DNA from 3 places in the Streptomyces sp. NPDC029151 genome. Region 1 is predicted to be linked to each of the others. Evidence: riboswitches for the same ligand, from Rfam matches in the RefSeq annotation. Region 1 holds a riboswitch; each other region holds the start of a gene.

Region 1 (3,993 bases):
AGAGATCGACGTCACGGGTGAGGATGCGCAGCAGGACCACCGAGTCCTGCCCCTCGCCGAAGGGCTCCCGGCCGCCCGCCGCGTAGGCGAGGACCGCGCCGAGGGAGAAGACGTCGCTCGGCGGGCCGACCTGGCCCCCGTTGCGGATCTGCTCCGGGGAGACGTAGCCGACCGAGCCGACGACCGCGCCGGTGCGGGTCAGCGCGGTGGCCTCCAGGGCCCGTACGATCCCGAAGTCGATGACCCGGGGGCCGTCCGGGCCGAGCAGGATGTTCGACGGTTTCAGGTCCCGGTGGACCAGCCCCCTGGCGTGGATGGCGGCCAGCGCCTCGCCGAGCGCGGCGGCGAGGATCCGGACCGCGGGGCCGGGCAGCGCGCCGTGGTCCAGGACCGCGTCCCGCAGATTCGGGCCGGGCACGAACTCCGTGGCCATCCAGGGGCGTTCGGCCTCGGTGTCGGCGTCCACGACCCGTGCGGTGTACGTGCCCGCGCCGCCGACGGTCTGGGCGGCGCGGACCTCGTGGCGGAACCGGGCGCGGAAGGTGCGGTCCTCGGCGTGCTCGGCCCGCACCACCTTCACCGCGAGTCTGAGGCCCGTGCGTGACTCGGCGAGGTAGACCTCGCCCATGCCGCCGGCGCCGAGCCGGTGCGTGACGGTGTACGGGCCGATCTGGCGCGGGTCAGCTGCGCGCAGCGCGTGCACTCCGTGCTCCCCCCGGTCTAGCTGCTGCCAGGGGGAGTGTATGCGGCGCCCTCGGACCGGGGGGCGCCGCCCGGCCGTCCGCCGGGTCCGCGGGTACCGCGCGGGCGGGGCCGGCGTGGTGTCCCGCGCGTCCGGTGGCGCCCCGCGGGGCGCCGCCGCTCACGCCGGTCTCAGACCGCCGGGACGCAGCGGCCGTCCTCCGTGCGGTACCGCCACTTGGCGCCGTCCCGCACCAGTTCCCGCACCGCGTCGACGAAGCGCTCGACGTGTTCGTCGGGGGTGCCGGCGCCGAAGCTGACCCGGATGGCGTTGAGGGACTTCTCGCCGGGGGCCGCCTCGGGGGCGCCGCACTCGCCCTGGCTCTGGGGGTCGCTGCCGAGGAGGGTGCGGACCAGGGGGTGGGCGCAGAAGAGGCCGTCACGGACGCCGATGCCGTACTCGGCGGAGAGGGCGGCGGCGAAGTGGGAGCTGTTCCAGCCCTCGACGACGAAGGAGAGGACGCCGACCCGCGGGGCGTCGTCGCCGAAGAGGGAGAGGATCCGCACCCCGGGGACCTCGGCGAGGCCCTCGCGGACCACGCGGACGAGGTGCTGCTCGCGGGCGACCAGGGTGTCCCAGCCGGCCTCGGTCAGGGCCTTGCAGGCCGAGGCGATGGCGTAGGCGCCGATGACGTTCGGGGAGCCGGCCTCGTGGCGGGCCGCGGTGTCGTGCCACTCGACGGCCACTCCCCCGTCCTCGCGCCGGGTGACCTTGCGGCTGGCGCCGCCGCCCGCGAGGTACGGCTCGGCCGCCTGGAGCCAGTCGGCGCGGCCGGCCAGGACACCGGAGCCGAAGGGGGCGTACAGCTTGTGGCCGGAGAAGGCGATCCAGTCGACGTCGAGGTCGGTGACGGAGACCGGGTGGTGCGGGGCGAGCTGCGCGGCGTCCAGGACGATGCGGGCGCCGTGGGCGTGCGCGGCGGCAGCCAGTTCGCGCACCGGCCACAGCTCGCCGGTGACGTTGGAGGCGCCGGTGACGCAGACCAGGGCCGGGCCGTGGGGGTCGCGGTCGGCGAGGGCCCGCTCCAGGGTCTGAACGGCCTGCCGCGGAGTGCGCGGGGCGTCGAGGCAGGTCACCCGCGCGTCCCGCCAGGGCAGCAGGGACGCGTGGTGCTCGGTCTCGAAGACGAAGACCTCGCAGTCGGCCGGGACCGCCCGGGCGAGGAGGTTGAGGGAGTCCGTCGTGGAGCGGGTGAAGACGACCTGGTCGGTGGGCCGGCAGCCGAGGAAGTCGGCGACCGTGGTCCGCGCGTTCTCGAACAGGTCCGTGGAGAGCTGGGAGAGGTAGCCCGCGCCGCGGTGGACGCTGCCGTAGTACGGGGCGTACGCGGCGACGTCGTCCCAGACGCGCTGGAGCGCGGGGGCGCTGGCCGCGTAGTCCAGGGCGGCGTAGGTGACCTCGCCGCCGGTGACGAGCGGGACGGTGACATCTCGCCCCAGAACGGGCAGAGGGGTGCAAACGGTCTGGTCGGAGGCAGCGCTGGAGACGGACATGGCGGAACTCCCGTGAGACGAGGGGAAGACGAAGAAGAGAGAAAGGGTGTGCGGAGGCGGGGCTCTGCGGCCCTAACGCATTCGCTTGCTCACGGAAGACTCCTCGACGACCAGGATCCCTGGGTTCGTGAGGGATCCGCGCTTGCCGTGCACCTTGCTGTGCACGACCTGGTCTTCACCCGGGGCACCCCGCCACGGACGGAGGGTTGCCGGACAGTCGGCCGGGGCCTCATGACTGTCACTCATGACCTGGTACAGGAACGTACGCGATGTGATCGTCGTCCCGCAACCCGTGTCCGGATCGCGGGACGACGCCCGGGGCCTAGGCGTTGCTGACGGCCACCCAGCGGTCCAGGGTCCGCTTCGCGGCGCCCGAGTCGATCGACTCCGCGGCCTGCGCCATGCCGGCCCGCAGCTGCTCGGCGAGGGGCGCGTCCGTCGGCCGGAGGGCCACCAGGGCCGCCGCCGAGTTCAGCAGGACGGCGTCCCGTACGGCGCCCGTCTCGCCGTCCAGCAGCCGGCGGGCCACCTCCGCGTTGTAGGAGGCGTCGGCGCCGCGCAGGGCGTCCACCGGGACGAGGTCGAGGCCGACGTCCCGCGGGTCGAAGGTCTCCTCCGTCACCTTGCCGTCCCGGACCACCCAGACCCGGGAGGGGGCCGTGACGGTCAGCTCGTCCAGGCCGTCGTCGCCCCGGAACACCAGCGCGGAGTTGCCCCGCTCGGCGAGGACACCGGCGACGATCGGCGCCATCCGGGGGTCGGCCACCCCGACGGCCTGCGCCCGCACCTGGGCCGGGTTGGTGAGCGGGCCCAGCACGTTGAAGGTGGTCCGGATGCCCAACTGGGCCCGGGCCGGGGCCACATGGCGCAGCGACGGGTGGAACCGGACGGCGAAGCAGATGGTGATGCCGGCTTCCTCGGCGACCTCGGCGACCCGCTGCGGAGTCAGGTTGAGGTTGATCCCGAGCTTCTCCAGGACGTCGGAGGAGCCGGAGGCGGAGGACGCGGCGCGGTTGCCGTGCTTGACGACCTTCGTACCCGTGCCGGCGACGACGATCGAGGACATGGTGGAGATGTTCACCGTCTTGGCGCCGTCACCGCCGGTGCCGACGATGTCCACGGCCGGCCCGGGCACCTCGATGACGTTCGCGTGCGCGTACATGGTCCGCACGAGTCCGGTGATCTCCTGGACCGTCTCGCCCTTGGCCCGCAGCGCCACCATGAACGCGGCGATCTGCGCGTCGGTCGCCTCCCCGCGCATGATCACGTCCATCGCCCAGGCCGTGTCGTCGGCGGACAGGTCCCGGCCGTCCAGCAGACCGTTCAGCAGGGCGGGCCAGGAGCGGCCCGCCGCGGTGTCGCCTCCAGCGGGGGTCACAGCGCTCATCAGCCGCTCCTCGTACAGATTCCTGCTCCGTCGTGGACCACCCTATCCAGCCCCGGGCACGGGGAAGGGCCCCGTCCGGGTTACGGACGGGGCCCTTCGGCGTGGCGTGGCGACGCGGGGATCAGTGGTGGCCGTGGCCGCTCGTGATCTCCTTGTACTCCTCGACGGTCGGCTTCGGGATCTGGTTGTCCTCGCCGTAGTAGGCGTTGGAGAGCTTGACGCGCAGCTTCTCCGAGGCACCCACCTTGCGCTCGACACCGTTCTCGTCGACCGTCGGACCGATCTCGGCCGGCCGGTACTGCTCGTGCGCGGTGAGCGTGTGCAGCTGCTCCTGGCTGAGCGGCTCGTGCACCTCGATGAACTCACCGTGC
Region 2 (3,993 bases), on a different contig from region 1:
GTCGCCGAGCGCGGCGCAGACCCAGACCGAGCCCGCGTCCGAGCCGATGGCGGACAGCCCCGAGACCAGGCCGCCGCCGCCCCGTCTGGCGTGCAGCGCACCGCCCTCGCCCACCTGATAGGAGACCGGGCCGCGATTCGACGCGACCAGCACCTGAGCCTTGTCACCAGCAGCACGCGTGAAAGCCATACGCCTCAACCTAGCCCGGCCCCCAAACCCTCAAACGTAGGGCTCGCCAGGCGGAAGGACCGTATACGGCACGTTCACGCCACCTTCCGTTCGGCGTACTCCGCGATCTCCACCATGGGCGGCCGTTCCTCGGTGTCCACCGAGTAGGTACGCGGCTCGAACCCGTCCTGCCCCCGCTCGAACTGGGTGAGGGAGGGCCGGACGAGGTGCCCGCGCGCGAGCCGCAGCTGGGCCGTGCGGTAGATCGCCGCCGCCATCCTCCCGAGTGCCTGCCCGTCCTGGTGCCGGTGCTTGCGCACGCCCACGTCGACCTGGGCCAGCGCGTCCAGGCCCACCAGGTGCAGCGCGTCGACCAGCATGCCCAGCTCCACGCCGTAGCCCACGGGGAACGGCAGCTGCTCCAGCAGGGAGCGGCGGGCCGCGTACTCGCCGCCCAGCGGCTGCACGAACCCGGCCAGCTGCGGCCAGTGCATGTTCAGCAGCGGACGGGCCATGAGCTCGGTGACCCGGCCGCCCTGCCCGGCACCGCCGGCGAGCGGGCGGTCGTACATGCCCTTGACCAGGTCGACGTCCGGGTCGGTGAGCAGCGGGCCGACGATCCCGGTGACGAAGTCGGAGGAGAACTCCCTCAGGTCCGCGTCGATGAAACAGACGATGTCCCCGCCGGTCACCAGCAGCGAGCGCCACAGCACCTCGCCCTTGCCGGGGACGGCGGGGATGCGCGGCAGGATGTCGTCGCGGTGCACGACCCGGGCGCCGGCGCGGGCGGCGACCTCGGAGGTGCGGTCGGTGGAGCCGGAGTCGACGACCACGACCTCGTCGACGAGCGGCACCCGCTCCACGAGGTCGTGCCGGATGACCGCGACGATGTCGCCGACGGTCTCCTCCTCGTTGAGGGCGGGCAGGACGACGCTGATCGTCTGGCCGGTGCGCTGCTTGGCGGCCAGCACCTGGTGCAGCGGGCGGTCGGCCACGGACCAGGAGCGGGTGCTCAGCCAGCGCTCGACTTCTTCCAGCACGGTCGGCGGCTCCTCACTGTCACGACCACACGCCACCGTGTGATCCATCTCGCGGTTCGGACGACTATCTCAACTGTCCTGGCCTTCGGTTACAGTCTTGAACAACGCCGATGACCATCGCATGTCGGGGGTCGGCCGGCGTTCACAACCGCATACCGCTCATCCAGAGGGGCAGAGGGACACGGCCCGATGAAGCCCCGGCAACCCTCCAGCCGATTCTCGTCTTTCACAGCGAGGCTCCCGGCTAGGGAAGGTGCCAAATCCGTCTCACGGCGAGATGCGTCGTGAGGAAGATGAGGAGAAAGGGCCTCGCCTCACATGGCTGTGCAGACAGTTGCAACCTCCAGCGAATCCACCGTCGACCTCGGCCCCGCCGCGGCACTGAGCTGTCGCGAGTGCGGCCACCGGGTGCCGCTCGGCCCGGTCTTCGCCTGCGAGGAGTGCTTCGGCCCGCTCGAGATCGCCTACGACTTCTCCGCCTACGACACCGAGGAACTGCGCCGTCGCATCGAGGCCGGTCCCGCGAACATCTGGCGGTACGCGCCGCTGCTGCCGGTGCCCGCGGACGTCGCCGGCAAGCCCAACCTGAACCCCGGCTGGACCAAGCTCGTCAAGGCCGACAACCTGGCGCGCGAGCTGGGCGTGACCGGCGGGCTCTACGTGAAGGACGACTCCGGCAACCCGACCCACTCCTTCAAGGACCGGGTCGTCGCCCAGGCCCTGGAGGCCGCCCGCGCCTTCGGCTTCACCACCCTCTCCTGCTCCTCCACCGGCAACCTGGCCGGTGCCGTCGGCGCCGCCGCCGCCCGGGCCGGCTTCCGCTCCTGCGTGTTCATCCCGCACGACCTGGAGCAGGGCAAGGTCGTCATGGCCGCGGTCTACGGCGGTGAGCTGGTCGGCATCGACGGCAACTACGACGACGTGAACCGCTTCTGCTCCGAGCTGATCGGCGACCCGGCCGGCGAGGGCTGGGGCTTCGTCAACGTCAACCTGCGGCCGTACTACGCGGAGGGCTCCAAGACCCTCGCGTACGAGATCGCCGAGCAGCTGGGCTGGCGCCTGCCCGACCAGCTGGTCGTCCCGATCGCCTCCGGCTCCCAGCTCACGAAGATCGACAAGGGGCTCCAGGAGCTGATCAGGCTGGGGCTGGTCGAGGACAGGCCCTACAAGATCTTCGGCGCGCAGGCCGAGGGCTGCTCCCCGGTGTCCACCGCCTTCAAGGCCGGCCACGACGTGGTCCGCCCGCAGAAGCCGGACACCATCGCCAAGTCCCTGGCCATCGGCAACCCGGCCGACGGTCCGTACGTCCTGGACATCGCCCGCCGCACCGGCGGTGCCGTGGAGGACGTGACGGACGCCGAGATCGTGGACGCCATCAAGCTGCTGGCCCGCACCGAGGGCGTCTTCGCGGAGACGGCCGGCGGGGTGACCGTCGGCGTCACCCGCAAGCTGCTCGAGGCGGGCCTGCTGGACCCGGCGAAGACCACGGTCGTCCTCAACACCGGCGACGGCCTGAAGACCCTGGACGCGGTGGCCGGGACCGGCCTGACCGCCACGATCCGCCCCACCCTGGACTCCTTCCGAGAGGCCGGCCTCGCATGACGGGCGCCGCGCCGGGAGGCCGCACACACCCCGCCGGCCGGTGGGGGCCGGTCGCGCCCGCGCGGCGGCAGCCGCACACTCGTCACAGCCCCGCCCCCCTGGGGCACCGCCCCGCCGCACCCGTGAACCCGACCGGAGGTCCGACCGCATGAGCGTGACCGTTCGCATCCCCACCATCCTGCGCACCTACACCGGCGGGCAGGCCGAGGTCGCCGCCGAGGGCGCGACGCTCGCCGAGGTCATCGCCGACCTGGAGAAGAACCACACGGGCATCGCCGCGCGCGTGCTGGACGACCAGGGCAAGCTGCGCCGCTTCGTGAACGTGTACGTCAACGACGACGACGTCCGTTTCGAGCAGGGCCTGGAGACGGTGACCCCGGACGGCGCCGGCGTGTCGATCATTCCGGCGGTCGCGGGCGGCTGAGCCGTCCATATGTCCGCTCATTACCTTCGGTAACGTCGATTACCGAGTGTCTGTCGGATTGCCCTCTCCGTGAGAGAAGCGGAGGGGGCAATTCTGTGTGATTGAGCGCGGTAGAGTTGGGGAACACGGCCGGGACCCCCGGGTCGCGGGCCCGGAAAACATGCCGCGCGCCCCGACAAGAAGTAGCCAAAGTGTGCGGGTTCTCTGTGGCTTTTGCGGCTTTTATGGAGCCCGACTTGCCCCGAATCCGGGTGAATTCTCCCCAGATTCCTGACCCCTCGCGTCCAGAATTCTCGTCCGATTGACCTGTTGCAGACGGCAGTTGGACAGATACATTCAGCCGCGGTCGACGCGTTCCGGCGCACGCCCCCGACCAATGGGGGGTGAGGTCTGACCCGGGTCCGCGAAGTGTGGATCTGTGCAAGGGCCAGTAATAGGGGAGTTAGGCATGGCTCAGGGCACCGTCAAGTGGTTCAACGCGGAGAAGGGGTACGGCTTCATCGCGGTCGACGGTGGTGCGGACGTCTTCGTCCACTACAGCGCCATTCAGATGGACGGCTACCGCACCCTGGAAGAGGGCCAGCGGGTCGAGTTCGAGATCTCGCAGGGCCAGAAGGGCCCGCAGGCCGACATGGTTCGCGTCACCGCCTGAACGTTTCTTGTCCGAAGGGCCCGCACCTCGCAGAGGGTGCGGGCCCTTCGCCGTACCCGGACGGCTCTGTTCGCGGGTGGCTGACGGGGACGCCGTACCCCGCCGGG
Region 3 (3,993 bases), on a different contig from region 1:
GCCTCGCGCCCACCGCCGAACGGGGGCCGCGCCGGCGCTTCGCGCTCGCCGTGGACGGCGCCGAACGCGCCGCACCGTGACCGGTCCACCAGCTCGTCGAGTAACGAGGTGCGGGTCGGGGCCGCCGGGTGGCCGCATCCCGGATCGTTCACGACACGCCGAACAGACGTTCCGCGTTGCGCAGCGCGTGCCCTGCCACCCGCTTGCCGAGGGCGAGGCCGGCCACGTCGGCCGAGCGGGTGTGGATGCCGGAGTAGACGCGGGCGTCCTCGTTGTCCTGGGACAGCTGACTCCAGGCCGTGTAGGTGCGCGTCACTCCGGGGGCGGTGGGGCTGGTCAGCTCGAACGGTGCGGTCCGCGGCCCGGTGAGCTCCGTGAGGATCGTTTCCGCCGCGCCCGCATAGGTGTTGTGGCCGCTGGGGTAGTCGGGGTGGGCCGGCGTGACGTGCAGCGGCGTCCAGTCGGGGTCGGGGTCGATCGTGCCGGCGCGGACGGCCGTGACGGGGCGCCAGCGCAGGTACGCGTACTTGGTGTCGGAGGTGGCGATCTGCGTGTCCACCAGGGCGATGTGGAACAGCGCCACCAGCGCGGCCCGTGCGGGGACGGAGCGTGGCGACCGGGCCAGGGCCACCCTCAGCGGTTCGGTGTACAGCGTCAGTGAGGAGCCCAGCCAGAAGGTGGCGGTCTCGGTCTGCAGCGCTGTGCGCACGGTGCTGTCCACGGCCCCGTACGCCCGCACCTCGGCCAGGTCGGCACGGTAGCGCGCGGAGTCCAGGGCGGGCGGTGCGGGCAGCCGGTACTGGTCGGGGCCGTCCAGCAGGAAGGGTCTCGCGAGCCGGTTGCCGTACTGTGCGGCGGGGGCATAGGCGGGCGGCGTCGGCTGCCACACGCCGGGAGCCGCGGGCGGCACGGTGAAGGGCGCGTTGACCGAGGCCGGGTCGAGACCGTCGCCCTCGCGGGAAGCGAGGGCCAGCCGTGCTTGGCGCGCACCGGCCGCCACACCCTTCGACTTGGCCGACCCGTCCGGGACGCGGTCCAGAGTGGTTCGCAACGCGGCGTCCAGGTCCTGGGCGCGGGACGGGACCAGGGCCAGCAAGGCGTCGTGTACGGCGGACGCCAGGGCCGCGTCCTGGAAGTCCCTCCGGTCGACGCCGGGCGGCACCTCGCGGGTGGCTCGGGCCGCCGCGAGCCAACTGATGGCCCAGGTACGGTTGTTGGTGATCTGGGTGGCGGCGCCGGCGGCCGCGATGGTGGCGGCCGTCAGGTCGTACCAGTCGAGCGCCACGGACGGGCGCGAGGTGCGTTCGCCCGCCACGGCAGCCGTGGCGGACGGGACGGTGACGAAGGCGGCCAGCAGGGCGGCCGAGCCCAGCGCCCTCAGGGCGGAGCGGCGGGTGGTGAGCGGGTGCACGGGTACTCCCTCGCGGATGTGCGGTGACTGCTGTTGACCGGGGCGCAGGTGAGGGACAGTCAGTTACACAGCGCGGCGGCGACACGCAGCAGATCAACGGCGCGCCGCCGGGTGAACCGCAGGGAGATCGGCATGCCGGGGACGCTATCCACGCCCCAATCCCCGGTCAACAGAAGGAGATCGCCTCCCTGACATTGCAATCACGGCTTCGCGTCCCCGCCATACGCCCGTTACCGAGTACCTGTCGGGACGAAGTGACGGCTCGTCTCTCGGCATTGACGGGCCGCGACGGCGATGGGTAGCTTTTCAACCGGCATCGAGTGTCAGCGTCAAGCCCTGGCTTGCTGACCGGCAACCCTCCGGCGCGGTGGGGTGCTCCAGGTGAAAGCCCGGCCGGGTCGCCGATCCGGCAAGCGCGTGGCGCCGTGGCAGGGGCCTGGGACAGAGGGGTGAGCGTGTTGTACAGCAGCGTCCCCGGTCCCTCCCTCGTGTGTGCGGCGGCTTTCTCCCGGTTCTCCCGCCGACGCCACATCGATCTGCAGCGCATCACCAGCTGTCTGTGTCATGGCTGACCGCGTCCCGCCGGCTGTCTGAGGACGTTCAGCGCTGTTCGACGCCCGCGGCGCTCTTCTGTCGTGCCCGCCCCGGCCCCACGAGGGCTTTCGTGTTCACCCACCTCCGCCACAGCGACATCCGCGAGCTGCTCGCGGTGGTCCCCGCGGCCGCCATGCCACGGCCGCATCCCCGCCGATGCAAGCAAGGGAGCCCGCATGACCGTTCACGACACCACCGCAGACCTGTCCGCCTTCACCCGCGACTGGCAGGAATGGCACACGAGGCAGGAAGCTGGACTCGCCGCCCCGCACGGGTTCCTCGCGATCACCGGGCTGCACTGGCTGGGTGAGGAGCCGCAGCGTCTCCCGGACGCTCCGGGCGCCTGGTCGACCGGGGCAGACGGGGTCGTCGTCATCCTCGACGACGGTGAGGAACTGGTCGTGGACGGCGCCCCCGTCCGCGGCGAGCACCGCTTCGGGGTGCTCCCGGAGCGCGGCGGAGTCAACGCGGTCTGGGGCGACGCCGTGATCGAGGTGGCCAAGCGCGGCGGACACGACATCGTCCGTCCCCGGCACCCGGACAACCCCTTGCGCACCGCCTTCACCGGCACGCCCGCCTATGCCCCGCATCCCCGCTGGACGGTGACCGGCCGCTACACGGCCTTCGACGAGCCACGACCGACGACCGTGGGCGCGGCGGTCGAGGGCCTCGAGCACGTGTACGACGCGCCGGGCCGGGTCGAGTTCGAACTGGACGGGCGGTCCCACGCCCTCACCGCGTTCCCCGGACACAGCCCGGGGAGTCTGCTGGTGCTGTTCACCGACGCGACGTCCGGGGTGACCACCTACGCCGCCAACCGGGCCCTCGCCTCGCCCCCGCCCGCCGCCGACGGCACGGTCGTCCTGGACTTCAACCGGGCGGCGAACCTGCCGTGCGCCTACACCGATCTGGCCACCTGCCCGCTGCCGCCGGCAGAGAACCGGCTGCCCGTGGCGATCGAGGCCGGGGAGAAGATCCCCCGTGAGCGGGGCGGCTCCTGAACACCTTGCGCCACCGAGGGGACCACGACGTAGAGGGCGGACACCGCATGAGCACACCCACGATCAGCTCGCTGGCCTTTCTCACCCCGGGCAACTTCGCCGATGACGACCCGTACACCGGCCTGGAGGAAACCCTGCGGCTGTTCGAGTACGGCGAACGGCTCGGCTTCGACGGTGCCTGGATCCGGCAACGCCATCTCGAACACGGTGTCGGCTCGGCCGCGGTGTTCCTCGCCGCCGCCGGCCAGCGCACCGAGCGGGTCGAACTGGGGACCGCGGTCATCCCGATCGGGTACGAGAACCCGTTCCGCCTCGCCGAGGACCTGGCGCTCGCCGACGTACTGTCCCGCGGCCGCCTGCAGGCCGGCTTCAGCACCGGCATGCCGCACGCCGAACTCCTCGGTGACCTGGTCCACGACGGGGACTGGCACAGCTTCGACCTGTCGTACGGCAGGATCGCCCGTGTCATCGACCACCTGCGCGGCGACTATCTCGGCGACCCCGACACGGTCATCCGGTCGCCGGGCAACACCCAGCGGCCGCGCCTGCAGCCGCACGCCCCCGGCCTGGTGGACCGGGTCTGGTACGGCGGGGGAAGTCTGCGCTCGATCCGCTGGGCCGCCGAGCACGGCCTGAACCTGCTCAGCGGCAACATCGTGACGGGTGAGGGCACCGACGACTTCACCACGGCCCAGCTCGCCCTGCTCTCCGAACACCGGCGGTTGATCACCGGCGACCGCTCTCCACGGGTGGCGTTGGGACGGGTGATCGTGCCGTTCGACAGCGCGGACGCGACGACCCGGGCCCGCTACCGTGAGTACGCGGCCAGTCGGCACGCACGCACCCTGGCGCCGCAGGGCCCGAAGCGCACCCTGTTCGCCCCGGACGTGGTGGGAACCTCGGACCAGATCCTGGAGCAGCTGACCGCTGACCCCGTGGTCGCGGCCGTCTCGGAGCTGCGCCTGGAGCTGCCCTACGAGTTCGAAC

Evidence for each region. A riboswitch is a leader RNA that binds a small molecule or an ion and turns the genes downstream of it on or off. The one in region 1 is predicted to bind S-adenosylmethionine.
Region 2: linked by a shared signal. The riboswitch ahead of thrC (threonine synthase) and the one ahead of ACZ4VF_RS09760 (aminotransferase class V-fold PLP-dependent enzyme) in region 1 are both predicted to bind S-adenosylmethionine.
Region 3: linked by a shared signal. The riboswitch ahead of ACZ4VF_RS02165 (putative leader peptide) and the one ahead of ACZ4VF_RS09760 (aminotransferase class V-fold PLP-dependent enzyme) in region 1 are both predicted to bind S-adenosylmethionine.

Annotation. Positions count from the first base shown of each region.
Region 1 covers NZ_JBVHWQ010000002.1:443,192-447,184, forward strand. Annotated here, with positions in the region: gene ACZ4VF_RS09755 (protein kinase domain-containing protein) at 1-703, opposite strand, end outside; gene ACZ4VF_RS09760 (aminotransferase class V-fold PLP-dependent enzyme) at 874-2,235, opposite strand; SAM riboswitch class IV at 2,369-2,485, opposite strand; gene trpD (anthranilate phosphoribosyltransferase) at 2,558-3,622, opposite strand; gene qcrB (cytochrome bc1 complex cytochrome b subunit) at 3,744-3,993, opposite strand, start outside.
Region 2 covers NZ_JBVHWQ010000006.1:441,395-445,387, reverse strand. Annotated here, with positions in the region: gene ACZ4VF_RS24405 (alpha,alpha-trehalose-phosphate synthase (UDP-forming)) at 1-189, opposite strand, end outside; gene ACZ4VF_RS24400 (glucosyl-3-phosphoglycerate synthase) at 264-1,208, opposite strand; SAM riboswitch class I at 1,365-1,508, shown strand; gene thrC (threonine synthase) at 1,527-2,810, shown strand; gene ACZ4VF_RS24390 (MoaD/ThiS family protein) at 2,959-3,234, shown strand; gene ACZ4VF_RS24385 (cold-shock protein) at 3,683-3,886, shown strand.
Region 3 covers NZ_JBVHWQ010000001.1:534,948-538,940, forward strand. Annotated here, with positions in the region: gene ACZ4VF_RS02150 (hypothetical protein) at 1-80, shown strand, start outside; gene ACZ4VF_RS02155 (vanadium-dependent haloperoxidase) at 149-1,411, opposite strand; gene ACZ4VF_RS02160 (putative leader peptide) at 1,471-1,545, opposite strand; SAM riboswitch class IV at 1,724-1,833, shown strand; gene ACZ4VF_RS02165 (putative leader peptide) at 1,900-1,983, shown strand; gene ACZ4VF_RS02170 (DUF1684 domain-containing protein) at 2,182-3,006, shown strand; gene ACZ4VF_RS02175 (LLM class flavin-dependent oxidoreductase) at 3,054-3,993, shown strand, end outside.